2 regions of the Pseudomonas sp. LBUM1656 genome follow, and region 2 is predicted to be linked to the other one. Evidence: predicted binding sites of a transcription regulator. Region 2 holds the regulator's gene; the other holds the start of a gene.

Region 1 (5,978 bases), 1.2 Mb from region 2:
ACGCCCGCGACGTGAGTGAGCTGTTTCGTGAGGTCTATGGCGATCATTACGTTCAACCGGATGTTTACCTGCCGAACATGATCAGCCAACACATTGCCGACGGCCGCTGGAAATCGATGCTGGCGGTGGACGACGTACGGGTTCTCGGGCATGCCGCGTTGTGCCAGGAAGTGTTCCCGCACACTGCGGAACTGGCGCTTAGCGTGGTGCATCCCGCCGCGCAGGGGCAAAGTATCGCGACCCGTCTGGGCCGGGAGTTACTGATGCAGGCCGCACCACTGGGCTTCAAGAGTGTCGTGATCAAACAAGTGACCCACCACCCGTACACTCAACGCATGGCTGCAAACATCGGCTTCTACAGCACGGGCGTGCTTCCCGACTACGTCCCTTCGCCTTTCGGCGAGCCGCACCCGGAAACCATTGTGATGGGTTGTTACGTGGTTGAAGGCCACACGCGCCCGCTCCCCGACATTCCCTGGCCTGAGCGCTATCGGGGGTTTATGCAGCACCTGTGTTCGCTGTTCGGGACTCATCCGCAAGCGCCATCACCACCTTCGATGCCCTTGCAGATCAAGCAACATCATCACCGCTTCGACATGGTCGTTCAGCGCTTGAGCAAACGCCTGCTCGACCAGATCCGGCAATTGCCCGGTCATTGGATGGTCTCGACCCGAGTTGCGTTGTCGCAGCACTTCACCGAAGACCTGCGAAGTTTGACGCTGCTGGGTTTCACCTTTACCGGGTTGATGCCCGCACCTGGCAGTCATGGATGGTTCGCCCTGTTTCACCGAGGAGCGCAACCTCGATCCCTCAACCTGCATTGCCCCTACATGCAACAGTTGCACGACGACTTGCAGCGCCACACCGAATTACTGGGCAACGCTCGCTCAGCCGCTTGAGTCTTTTCGGTGAAAGTCATGCCCGGCTGCGCGCAAAGCTCTACCAGCCAGTCGACAACCCCCCTTACCCGCCAGGACATCTGGCGGTGTGGGGATAGAGGGCCGTCAACGGCATCAGGGGGCAGCGTCGATTTGATTACTTCGCACAGACGCCCTTCCTTCAATTGACGGGCAACGTGGCAGTACGGCGTCTGCACCAGCCCGTTGACTGGTCACCGAAGCGCCAGGCAACTGCACGCCGTCCGCCGCTTTGGCAAAACCGCCCATTGTGTCGGGGCTTCCTGGCCGGCGCACCCCATGAAGTTGCTTGAGCGGTAAACGAGCCCGGCCTACTCGGTCTGAGTGGGCCGGCACTACCGAGCGTCAGGCTTTGGAGCTGACGCCACCATCGGTAGGAGGCACCGTCGTCCCATTGCCCTTGCCGTAAGTCTGCAAGTTCTGCAATACGTAGATCGCCGTCTTGTATTCAGGGATCAAGCCAGTGGCGTACTTGTCGCCCCTGATACTGTTGTTCTGGATGGTATCCAGTTGCGTGGCGAAATACTCCAGCGCATTGAATTTTGCATCCGGGTCATTCTGAACCCCAAACCGGTCAAACTTGTCACCGGCATTCATCAACGTCATCCACGTAGTATCGGAAATCAGGCCTTTACCTCTAAGGAAGGCACTGAGGTTGCCCAGTTGTTTGGCGCTGACATTTTCCGGGTCGAAACCTTTTACGTTTCGATGGATTTTCATTGCATCCATTTTCGCCGTGCTCAGCGCGTTGGGATTGGTCCCCACCAATGCCAGCATCTGCTTGATCCGGGCGCTTTGCTTGATAGGCTTGCCGCCGCCCGTATCCTGAACCAATAAACCTGCCTTGGACGTCCAAGCCCCGGCATAGCCGATAGTCATGACTGAACTCCCGACTGCGTGACCATAAAAAACTCCTTGTTGACCCGATTTAGAGCGGCCAAGTATCAGCGTGGCAACTTGCCATACCAACAAGTATTTCCGGTTTTTACAATTTTCGTACATTTACGATACAAAGAACCAAGTGCCTGGATTCATTGGCCTATACAAACTTCCCGCCATTGGACTGGCAACTGATCAGCCTCGTTTGTATCCACAATGACACTGCCAAGCCCCGACCGTCCGTCACCCTGCCCAAATCTTGTACGTTCGTACCTAAAGCTCGTCTCCAGCAGGCCGATAGCACTACGAAGCGCCGATCTTTCGATCGAAAACCACTATAAAAAAAACGCTGCACAAGGACCGGTCCCATGCCCGCATTCCGCACCATCCAGGCTCGCTACACGCTGTTTCTGGTCCTGTTCATCCTGCTGTTGTTCGTTCTGACAGTGGTCGGCATCAGCCAGTTGGTCGCCCCCAAACTCCGCCACACCGAAGAGCAGGTGGCCCTCAACCGCATCGCCGAAGTGGCCGAGCATATCCAGGGCGAACTGAACAAGGTTCAGGCGCAACAGCGCAGCATCACCCAGACCATTCCATTGCTCGACAGCGGCGCCATCGACACGGTGTTGCCTGGCCTGGTCGATCAGTACGGCGAATTGAAAGTGTTCGGCGGCGGGATCTGGCCGTTGCCCGGCCAGCGCGAAGCCGGGCGCAACAAGTTCAGCACCTTCTGGCACCGCGACGCCTCGGGCAAGCTGGCGGTCAATACGTTCTGGAACAGCGACGCAGCCCCCAACTATTACGACCAGACCTGGTACAAGGGCGGCATGCAAACCCCGCGCGGCCAATGCGCCTGGGCCGCCGCCTATAAAGATGACGCCAGCGCCGAGCCCCGGACCAACTGCGCCATGGCCATTCAGAAAAATGGTGCCGCGTATGGCGTCTCGACCATCGACGTGACCCTGGGCTTTTTCAATGACCTGATCGCGCGCAAGGAAAAAGACCTTGGCGCAGAAATGCTGATCGTCGAGGCCGACGGCAAGATCATCAGCAACAGCTCGCGGATCAGCGGGCCGATCGTGCTGAAGAACATCAGTGAACTGACCAGCAACTCGCCATTCGCCAACCAAGTGAAGGCCGGCCTGCAAAACCGTGATCAGTCGCAACGGGGCGAGTTCGACAACAACGGTGAAGCCAGCACCTTCTTCATGCGCCCGATCGAAGGCACGCCGTGGTTCCTCGCCACGGCCCTGCCGACCAAGCTGATCACCGCCCAGCGTGACGACGTTCTCAGCACCTTGAGCCTGCTGCAAATCCCGATGGTGATCCTGCTGGTGCTGCTGCAGATCTACGCGATTCGCCAACTGATCCAGCGCATGAAAATCCTCAAGGCCAACATAGACGCCCTGTCCGCTGGCGATGCCGATTTGACCAAGCGCATCACCATCCGCGCCGAAGACGAACTGGGCGCTATCGGGCACTCGGTCAACGCCTTCATCATTTACTTGCAGAACATGATCGGCGAAGTCACCCAGGCCACCGGCGCCATGGCGTCCAGCCTCGACAATCTGCAACGCACCTCGGCCCACACCAGCCAGATTCTGGTGCGTCATGCGTCTGAAACCGATCAGACGGTCACGGCGATCACCGAGATGAGTTCGACCGCTGAAAGCGTCGCGCAAAACGCCGCTGAAACGGCGGCCTTCACCCAGCGCGCCAATGAAAACGCAGACCGTTCCCGGGTCGTCGTCGGCGAAGCGTCGAGCAGCGTGATTGCCTTGATCGACGAGGTGGCAAGCGCTACTCATAAAGTCGAAAGCATGCAGGAGGATGCACAACGCATCACCGAGATTCTCGGGGTGATTGGCGCGATTGCCGGGCAGACTAACTTGTTGGCACTCAACGCTGCGATCGAAGCGGCCCGGGCCGGTGAGCAAGGTCGCGGTTTCGCGGTGGTCGCCGATGAAGTCCGCGCCCTCGCCGCCCGCACCCAGGCCAGCACGTCGCAAATCAATGAAATGCTCAAGCGCCTGACCCAAGGCGTGAGTTCGTCGGTGAGCGCCATGGAAAACACCCAGGCCAGCTGCCAGTCTGCCGCCGATGCCACGGCGCGGGTCAACACGGGTCTGGATGAGATGGCCGGCTCGGTCAGCCACATCAACAGCCTGAGCACGCAGATCGCCACCGCCGCCGAGCAGCAAAGCGCGGTGACCGAAGAGATCAACCGCAGCATGGTGCAGATCCGCCACATGGTGGATGAGCTGGTGAAAAGCGGCCAGGCCAGCGAGCTTAATACCCAGCAACTTTTGCAAGCCAATGCGCGCGTCAGCTCGATCATGGGGCGGTTCAAGGTGCGTTAATATGCGCCCATCGCTAAACCTGTAGCAGCTGGCGAAGCCTGCGTCCGGCTGCGCAGCAGTCGTAAAATCTGAACCCGCGGTGCAACAGACAGACCGCACATTCCGGATTTACGACTGCTGCGCAGCCGGACGCAGGCTTCGCCAGCTGCTACAAGGAATGCGGTGCAACTTGGTTGCGCGGTATTACTTCGAAACAACCTGATATCTCTTCGCAGCGAAAAATGGTCAAAATGCATCTTTTTGGCCGCAACCCGAGACGAGATTCCCCATGCGAACCCACCTGCGTCTGGTCGCCCTGAGCGCCCTGTTTATCTCCTCCCTGGCCCAGGCCGCCGACCTGATCCCGATCGAAGTCCACCGTGACGCCAACTGCGGTTGCTGCAAAAAATGGATCAGCCACCTGGAAGCCAACGGCTTCAAGGTTGAAGACCACGTCGAATCCAACATGAGCGAATTCAAGCAACAGCACGGCGTGCCTCCGCGTCTGGCGTCCTGCCACACCGGCCTGATCAACGGCAAATTCGTCGAAGGCCATGTGCCAGCGGATCAAGTCCTGGCCTTGAGCAAACGTGATGACTTGCTCGGTGTTGCGGCGCCGGGCATGCCCATGGGTTCGCCGGGCATGGAAATGGACGGCATGAGCGACGCTTATCAAGTGATCGGCCTGAAAAAGGACGGCACTGATGTGGTGGTGGCGGACTACCCGGCCCATTGATCGGCGGCGCCTACATAGGGCTGTTTTTCGCGGCATTCGGTGCCGCGACCTTGTTGCCGTTGCAATCCGAAGCGTTGCTCGTGGGGCTGCTGCTCAGCGAGCAGTATTGGCTGTGGTCGCTGCTGGCCGTCGCGACGCTGGGCAATGTCCTCGGCTCCGTGGTGAATTGGTGGCTAGGCTGTCGCATCGAGCGGTTTCGCGACCGACGCTGGTTTCCGGTCAGCCCGCGCCATCTGGAACAGGCCCGAAAACACTACCAACGCTACGGTCATTGGTCATTGCTGCTGAGTTGGGTGCCCATTATTGGTGACCCGCTGACGCTGGTGGCCGGGGTCATGCGCGAGCCGCTTGGGCGGTTCCTGCTGATCGTGACCCTCGCCAAAGGTGCTCGCTATGGCGTGCTGGCCTTGGCCACGCTCGGCTGGATCGGTTGAACGATCAGCTGCTGCGATTGCCTGTGTTTAATATCGCCCTAATCATGTCGATCCAGCATCGGCTGTTTTCCAACGGAGTGCTCTCATGTCCCTTGCTCTTTCGCGCTGGCTGCCCGGCCTGTTTCTGACAGCTGCATTGCCTGTTCTGGCCCATGCTGAAGGCCCGGAATACGGACCGGAACTGCAAGGCTTCGAGTACCCCTACACGGTCAAGCACTTCGCATTCGAGTCCCAGGGCAAATCCCTGCAGATGGGTTACATGGACGTCGCCGCACACGGCAAGGCCAACGGGCGCAGCGTGGTGTTGATGCATGGCAAGAATTTCTGCGGTGCCACCTGGGACAGCTCGATCAAAGCCTTGAGCGAAGCCGGTTACCGGGTCATTGCGCCGGATCAGATCGGCTTTTGCACCTCCAGCAAACCGGACAACTATCAGTACACGTTCCAGCAGTTGGCGACCAATACCCAGCAACTGCTCAAAGCCCTCGGCATCCAGAAAGCCAGCTTGCTCGGGCACTCCACCGGCGGCATGCTCGCCACGCGCTATGCCCTGCAGTATCCCGATCAGGTCGAGCAACTGGCGCTGGTCAATCCCATTGGCCTGGAAGACTGGAAAGCCCTTGGCGTGCCGTATCGCACTGTCGATCAATGGTATGAGCGCGAACTCAAACTC
Region 2 (5,978 bases):
TGGCAGTCCCGGGTTTGCATGTGTTGGCTTACCAGGAAATTCCTGACAACAAGCAAGTGACCATCGTTGCGACAGTAGGGCCCAACGGCTGAGGTAGTGGTTTATGCAAGTTAAGCGTTTTTTCGCCGCCGATATGCGTCAGGCCATGAAACTGGTTCGTGATGAGCTGGGCGCTGATGCCGCCATTATTGGCAATCGCCGGATCGCCGGTGGTGTCGAGCTGACGGCTGCCCTGGATTACAAATTGTCGGCGCTGGCCCCGCGTGTTCCGAACATGGAACTCGAGGATGAGCTGCGCAAGACCCAGTCGCGGATCGTCACTGCCCAGGCTGAATTGAGCCTGCGTGGCGAAGGCGAGACCGAAGGCGACAAGACCACCAATCGCCAGTTGTTCGCCGGCCTGCCATTGACCGCTGCCGAGCCGCTGATCGAACCGACCTACGCCGAGCCTCGTCGCTCCGCTCCAGCCCCGGCACCCGCTGTTGGCGGCGTGGACCCGCGGGCGTTCGACTCGATGCGTTTCGAGCTCAACAGTCTGCGCGAACTGATGGAAGTGCAACTCGGCTCCCTGGCCTGGAATCAGCTGCAAGGCAGCCGTCCGGCCCAGGCCAATCTCTGGCGTCGCCTGCAACGCATCGGCCTGTCTGGCCCGTTGTCCCGCGACTTGCTGGCGATGATCACCGACATTGACGAACCCCGTCAGGCCTGGCGCATGTTGCTGGCGCACCTGGCGCGGATGATTGCCACACCGGAAGTCGAGCCACTGGAAGAGGGCGGCGTGATTGCCATGGTCGGCCCTGCCGGCATGGGCAAGACCACCACCCTGGCAAAGCTTGCGGCCCGCTATGTGCTCAAATACGGCGCGCAAAACATCGCGCTGGTGAGCATGGACAGCTACCGTATCGGTGCGCAGGAACAATTGAAGACCTTGGGCCGGATTCTCAACGTGTCGGTAACCCACGTCGATCCGGGCCAATCGCTGGTCCAGGCGCTGGATCCATTGTTGCGCAAACGCGTGGTGCTGATTGATACCGCGGGCCTTCAGGCCAGCGATCCGGCCCTGCGCATGCAGCTCGAAAGCCTGGCTGGACGTGGCATCAAGTCAAAAAATTATCTGGTTCTGGCAACCACCAGCCAGAAACAGGTTCTAACGGCCGCTTATCACAGTTACAAGCGCTGCGGGCTCGCTGGCTGCATCCTGACTAAACTGGATGAAACGGCAAGTCTGGGTGAGGTGTTGAGCCTGGCCATCAGTCATGAATTGCCGGTGGCGTACCTGACCGATGGCCCGCGTATTCCGGATGATCTGCATCTGCCGCGTCGTCATCAGTTGGTCAGTCGCGCCGTAAGCGTGCAAATGCAAGAAGAACCCAGCGAAGAAGCCATGGCTGACATGTTCGCTGATATTTACCACAGCCCGACCAAGCAGGTTGGCTGAGGTACTAATGAACCGTTTTTGTACCTACATCGATGGTCTGCCATGCATTGTTCAGTTGATGAACGCGCAGCCAGTAATGTGGCCTCCGTCTATGCAAGACAAGGTAAAGAAATAACATGGGCAGCATGCATCCCGTACAGGTGATCGCGGTGACCGGCGGCAAAGGTGGCGTCGGGAAGACTAACGTGTCAGTGAACTTGTCCCTGGCTCTAGCTGAGCTCGGCCGGCGCGTCATGCTGCTGGACGCCGATCTGGGGCTGGCGAACGTCGACGTCCTGCTGGGGCTGACACCCAAACGTACCCTGGCCGACGTGATCGAAGGCCGCTGTGAGCTGCGCGACGTTCTGTTGCAAGGCCCTGGCGGTATTCGCATCGTCCCGGCCGCGTCCGGCACGCAGAGCATGGTTCATCTGAGCCCGGCCCAACACGCCGGCCTGATTCAGGCCTTCAGCGATATCGGCGACAACCTCGACGTCTTGGTGATCGACACCGCTGCGGGTATTGGTGACTCGGTAGTCAGTTTTGTTCGCGCCGCGCAAGAAGTCTTGCTGGTGGTCTGCGACGAGCCGACTTCGATCACTGATGCCTACGCGCTGATCAAACTGCTGAACCGCGATTACGGCATGAACCGCTTCCGCGTCCTGGCCAACATGGCCCAGAGCCCGCAGGAAGGTCGCAACCTGTTCGCCAAGTTGACCAAGGTCACGGACCGCTTCCTCGACGTCGCCCTACAATACGTCGGCGCGGTGCCTTACGACGAAAGCGTGCGCAAGGCCGTGCAGAAGCAGCGTGCCGTCTACGAAGCCTTCCCGCGTTCCAAGTGCGCCCTGGCGTTCAAGGCGATCGCGCAGAAGGTCGACACCTGGCCGTTGCCTGCCAACCCGCGTGGGCACCTGGAGTTTTTCGTCGAGCGCCTCGTGCAACAGACCGCAGGACCCGTCCTATGACAGCCAGTGGCTACAACCTCTACAAGAAGTCGGCACGTGACGCGCAGTACGAGCTGATCGAGCGTTACGCGCCACTGGTCAAACGCATTGCTTACCACTTGCTGGCCCGTCTGCCGGCCAGTGTCCAGGTTGAAGACCTGATCCAGGCCGGGATGATCGGCCTGCTTGAAGTGTCGACCAAATACGACGCCAGCAAAGGCGCGAGTTTCGAGACGTACGCGGGCATTCGAATCCGCGGCGCGATGCTCGATGAAGTACGCAAGGGGGACTGGGCGCCACGTTCGGTCCACCGCAATACCCGCATGGTCAGCGACGCAATTCGCTCGATTGAAGCTAAAACCGGTCGTGACGCTAAAGATCATGAGGTTGCGGCCGAACTCCAATTGAGTCTCGACGATTATTACGGGATTTTGAACGACACCCTGGGCAGCCGGTTATTCAGTTTCGACGATCTGTTGCAGGACGGCGAACACGAAGGGCTGCATGAGGATGGCGCGAGTGCACATCTGGAGCCGTCACGCGATCTGGAAGATGAACGCTTCCAGGCAGCGCTGGCGGACGCGATTGCCAATTTGCCGGAGCGTGAGCGACTGGTGTTGGCGCTGTACTACGACGAAGAGCTGAACCTCAAGGAAATCGGTGAGGTCCTGGGGGTCAGCGAATCGCGGGTCAGCCAGTTACATAGCCAGTGCGCGGCCCGTTTGCGGGGGCGTTTGGGGGAGTGGCGAGCGCGCTGAAGGCAGTGTGGGGACACTGCGAACGAGGCCGGTGGAGTGTTGAACTGCACCGGTCGCGATCTGTTGTGCTCCAGACAGTCATCGAGTGCATTGCCGGATTGATTGAAATGGCGCGTCCAGGTGCTGGGCGCGTTTAAGACTGCTTGGAGGTCGAATTGGACAAGAACATGAAAATCCTCATCGTTGATGACTTCTCAACGATGCGGCGGATCATAAAAAACCTGTTGCGTGACCTTGGGTTCACCAACACGGTCGAGGCCGACGATGGCACTACCGCCATTCCGGTTCTCAACAGCGGGAGCATCGACTTTCTGGTAACGGACTGGAACATGCCTGGCATGACCGGTATCGATCTGCTGCGTCACGTGCGCGCCGATGAAAAGCTCAAGCACCTGCCGGTGCTGATGGTGACTGCAGAAGCCAAGCGCGAGCAGATTATCGAAGCGGCCCAGGCCGGTGTTAACGGCTATGTGGTCAAACCCTTCACGGCCCAGGCGTTGAAAGAAAAAATCGAGAAGATTTTCGAACGCATCGGTTGATCCACTGCGCCACGGGGGAGCTATGGAGCATAAAGAATCTTCACTGGGCGATTTTGAATCGACCCTGAAAAAACACGCGGTCGAACTGGTCGAAAGCCTTGAAAAAGGCAGGTTCGGCGACGCGGTGCAACTGATCCATGAGCTCAATCAGACCCGTGACCGCGGCCTGTATCAGGAAGTGGGCAAGCTCACTCGCGAGCTGCATAGCGCGATCGTCAATTTCCAGATTGACCCGAACATGCCGCAAGCCGAGGAAGTGTCACAGATCACGGACGCCACCGAGCGCCTGGGGTATGTGGTCAAGCTGACCGAGGCCGCCGCCAACCGCACCATGGACCTGGTGGAGAACGCCACGCCGCTGGTCAACAGCCTGAGCGAAGAAGCCCAGGCGTTGAGCACGGATTGGGGGCGGTTCATGCGTCGCGAAGTCGGGGCTGAAGAGTTCCGCGAGCTGGCCCGGCGGGTCGACGGTTTCCTGACACGCAGCAGCGAAGACAATCGCACGGTGTCGAGCAACCTCAACGACATTCTGCTGGCCCAGGATTACCAGGACCTCACCGGTCAGGTGATCAAGCGCGTGACCCAGTTGGTCACCGAAGTTGAAAGCAACCTGCTCAAGCTCGTGCTCATGGCCAGTCAGGTAGACCGCTTTGCGGGTATCGAACATGACCGTGATGCGATGCTCGCTGAAAAAGATCCGCAAAAACATCTCTCTCAGGGTGAAGGTCCGCAGATTCATGCCGATAAAAGAGAAGACGTTGTGTCCGGTCAGGACGATGTGGACGATTTGCTATCCAGCCTAGGGTTTTAGAATTTTAGGTTTTTTAGGTTTTTAGACCTGTAGGAGCACCCCCTTAATGAGCTTCGGCGCCGATGAAGAGATCCTTCAGGATTTCCTGGTTGAGGCCGGCGAGATTCTAGAGCAACTGTCCGAACAGCTGGTCGAGCTGGAAAGCCGACCGGATGATGCGGATTTGCTCAATGCAATTTTTCGCGGTTTTCACACTGTAAAAGGGGGCGCCGGCTTCCTCCAGCTCAACGAGCTGGTGGAGTGCTGTCACATCGCCGAGAACGTGTTCGACATCCTGCGCAAGGGTGAACGTCGCGTCGACTCGGAACTGATGGACGTGGTTCTCGAAGCGCTGGACGCGGTGAACAGCATGTTCACCGAAGTGCGCGAACGCAGCCCGATCACGGCTGCCACGCCTGAATTGCTCGCGGCACTGGCCCGTCTGGCCGAGCCGCAAACGACGGATGAAACCGCACCGGTTGCCGAAGTGGTCGAAGCACCGGCCGCTGAAGAATCGGGCGACATCACCGATAACGAATTCGAACAACTGCTGGACTCGCTGAACGCCGTCAAGGCTCAAGCCGAGGCGCCGGCCGTTGCTCCAGTGGCTGGCGCCGATTCCGCGGCCAGCGACGAAATCACCGATGCCGAGTTCGAGTCGTTGCTCGATCAATTGCACGGTAAAGGCCAGTTCGCCGTCGACGCGGTGGCAGCGCCTGCTGCACCGGCTGCCCCGAAAGCGGCAGGCGACAGCTCCGACATCACCGACGACGAATTTGAAGCACTGCTCGATCAGTTGCACGGCAAGGGCAACTTTGCCGTGGATGCGCTGGAGTCGGCCATTGCCGCCGTCCCGGCGCCGGCTGCGCCAACCGCTAAAGCGGCCGGCGGTGATCTGATCTCCGATCACGAGTTCGAATCGCTGCTCGACGAATTGCATGGCAAAGGCAAGTTCACCGAAGTCGGCACAGGCACTGCGGTGGCTGCTCCAGTCGCCAAGGCGGCTGCACCGAAACCGGTTGCCAAAGCGCCCGAACCAAAAGCCGAAGCGCCGAAGCCAGCGGCTGCCGCTGCACCGGCTCCGGCCCGCGCACCGTCCGCTCCACCACCGGAAAAACCGGCCAGTGAAGCCGAGACCACCGTGCGGGTTGATACCGCGCGTCTCGACGAGATCATGAATATGGTCGGCGAACTGGTACTGGTGCGTAACCGCTTGGTCCGTCTGGGCCTCAACAGCGGCGACGAAGCCATGTCCAAGGCCGTGTCGAACCTCGACGTGGTCACGGCCGACCTGCAGACCGCGGTCATGAAGACCCGGATGCAACCGATCAAGAAAGTCTTCGGGCGCTTCCCGCGTCTGGTTCGCGACCTGGCTCGCCAGCTCAAGAAAGAGATCAACCTGGAGCTGGTCGGCGAAGAAACCGACCTCGACAAGAACCTCGTCGAGGCCCTGGCCGACCCGCTGGTCCACTTGGTGCGCAACTCGGTCGACCACGGTATTGAAGAGCCGGCCGAGCGCGAAGCGAT

Evidence for each region. Region 2 encodes FliA, which starts transcription of late flagellar genes. Its sites were predicted from a motif close to CTAAAGTTTNNNNNNNNNNNGCCGNTAA; they were not measured.
Region 1: ACA072_RS13560 (methyl-accepting chemotaxis protein) is a predicted target of FliA. The motif match lies at 2,070-2,097, and genes of this name have one in related genera.

What each region holds. Positions count from the first base shown of each region.
Region 1 covers NZ_CP166800.1:2,958,190-2,964,167, reverse strand. Annotated here, with positions in the region: gene ACA072_RS13575 (GNAT family N-acetyltransferase) at 1-899, shown strand, start outside; partial or broken gene ACA072_RS13570 (LysR family transcriptional regulator) at 888-1,102, opposite strand; gene ACA072_RS13565 (hypothetical protein) at 1,263-1,796, opposite strand; gene ACA072_RS13560 (methyl-accepting chemotaxis protein) at 2,165-4,156, shown strand; gene ACA072_RS13555 (DUF411 domain-containing protein) at 4,425-4,871, shown strand; gene ACA072_RS13550 (YqaA family protein) at 4,871-5,305, shown strand; gene ACA072_RS13545 (alpha/beta fold hydrolase) at 5,391-5,978, shown strand, end outside.
Region 2 covers NZ_CP166800.1:1,786,897-1,792,874, forward strand. Annotated here, with positions in the region: gene flhA (flagellar biosynthesis protein FlhA) at 1-92, shown strand, start outside; gene flhF (flagellar biosynthesis GTPase FlhF) at 104-1,438, shown strand; gene fleN (flagellar synthesis regulator FleN) at 1,555-2,385, shown strand; gene fliA (RNA polymerase sigma factor FliA) at 2,382-3,122, shown strand; gene ACA072_RS07930 (chemotaxis response regulator CheY) at 3,290-3,661, shown strand; gene ACA072_RS07935 (protein phosphatase CheZ) at 3,684-4,472, shown strand; gene ACA072_RS07940 (chemotaxis protein CheA) at 4,519-5,978, shown strand, end outside.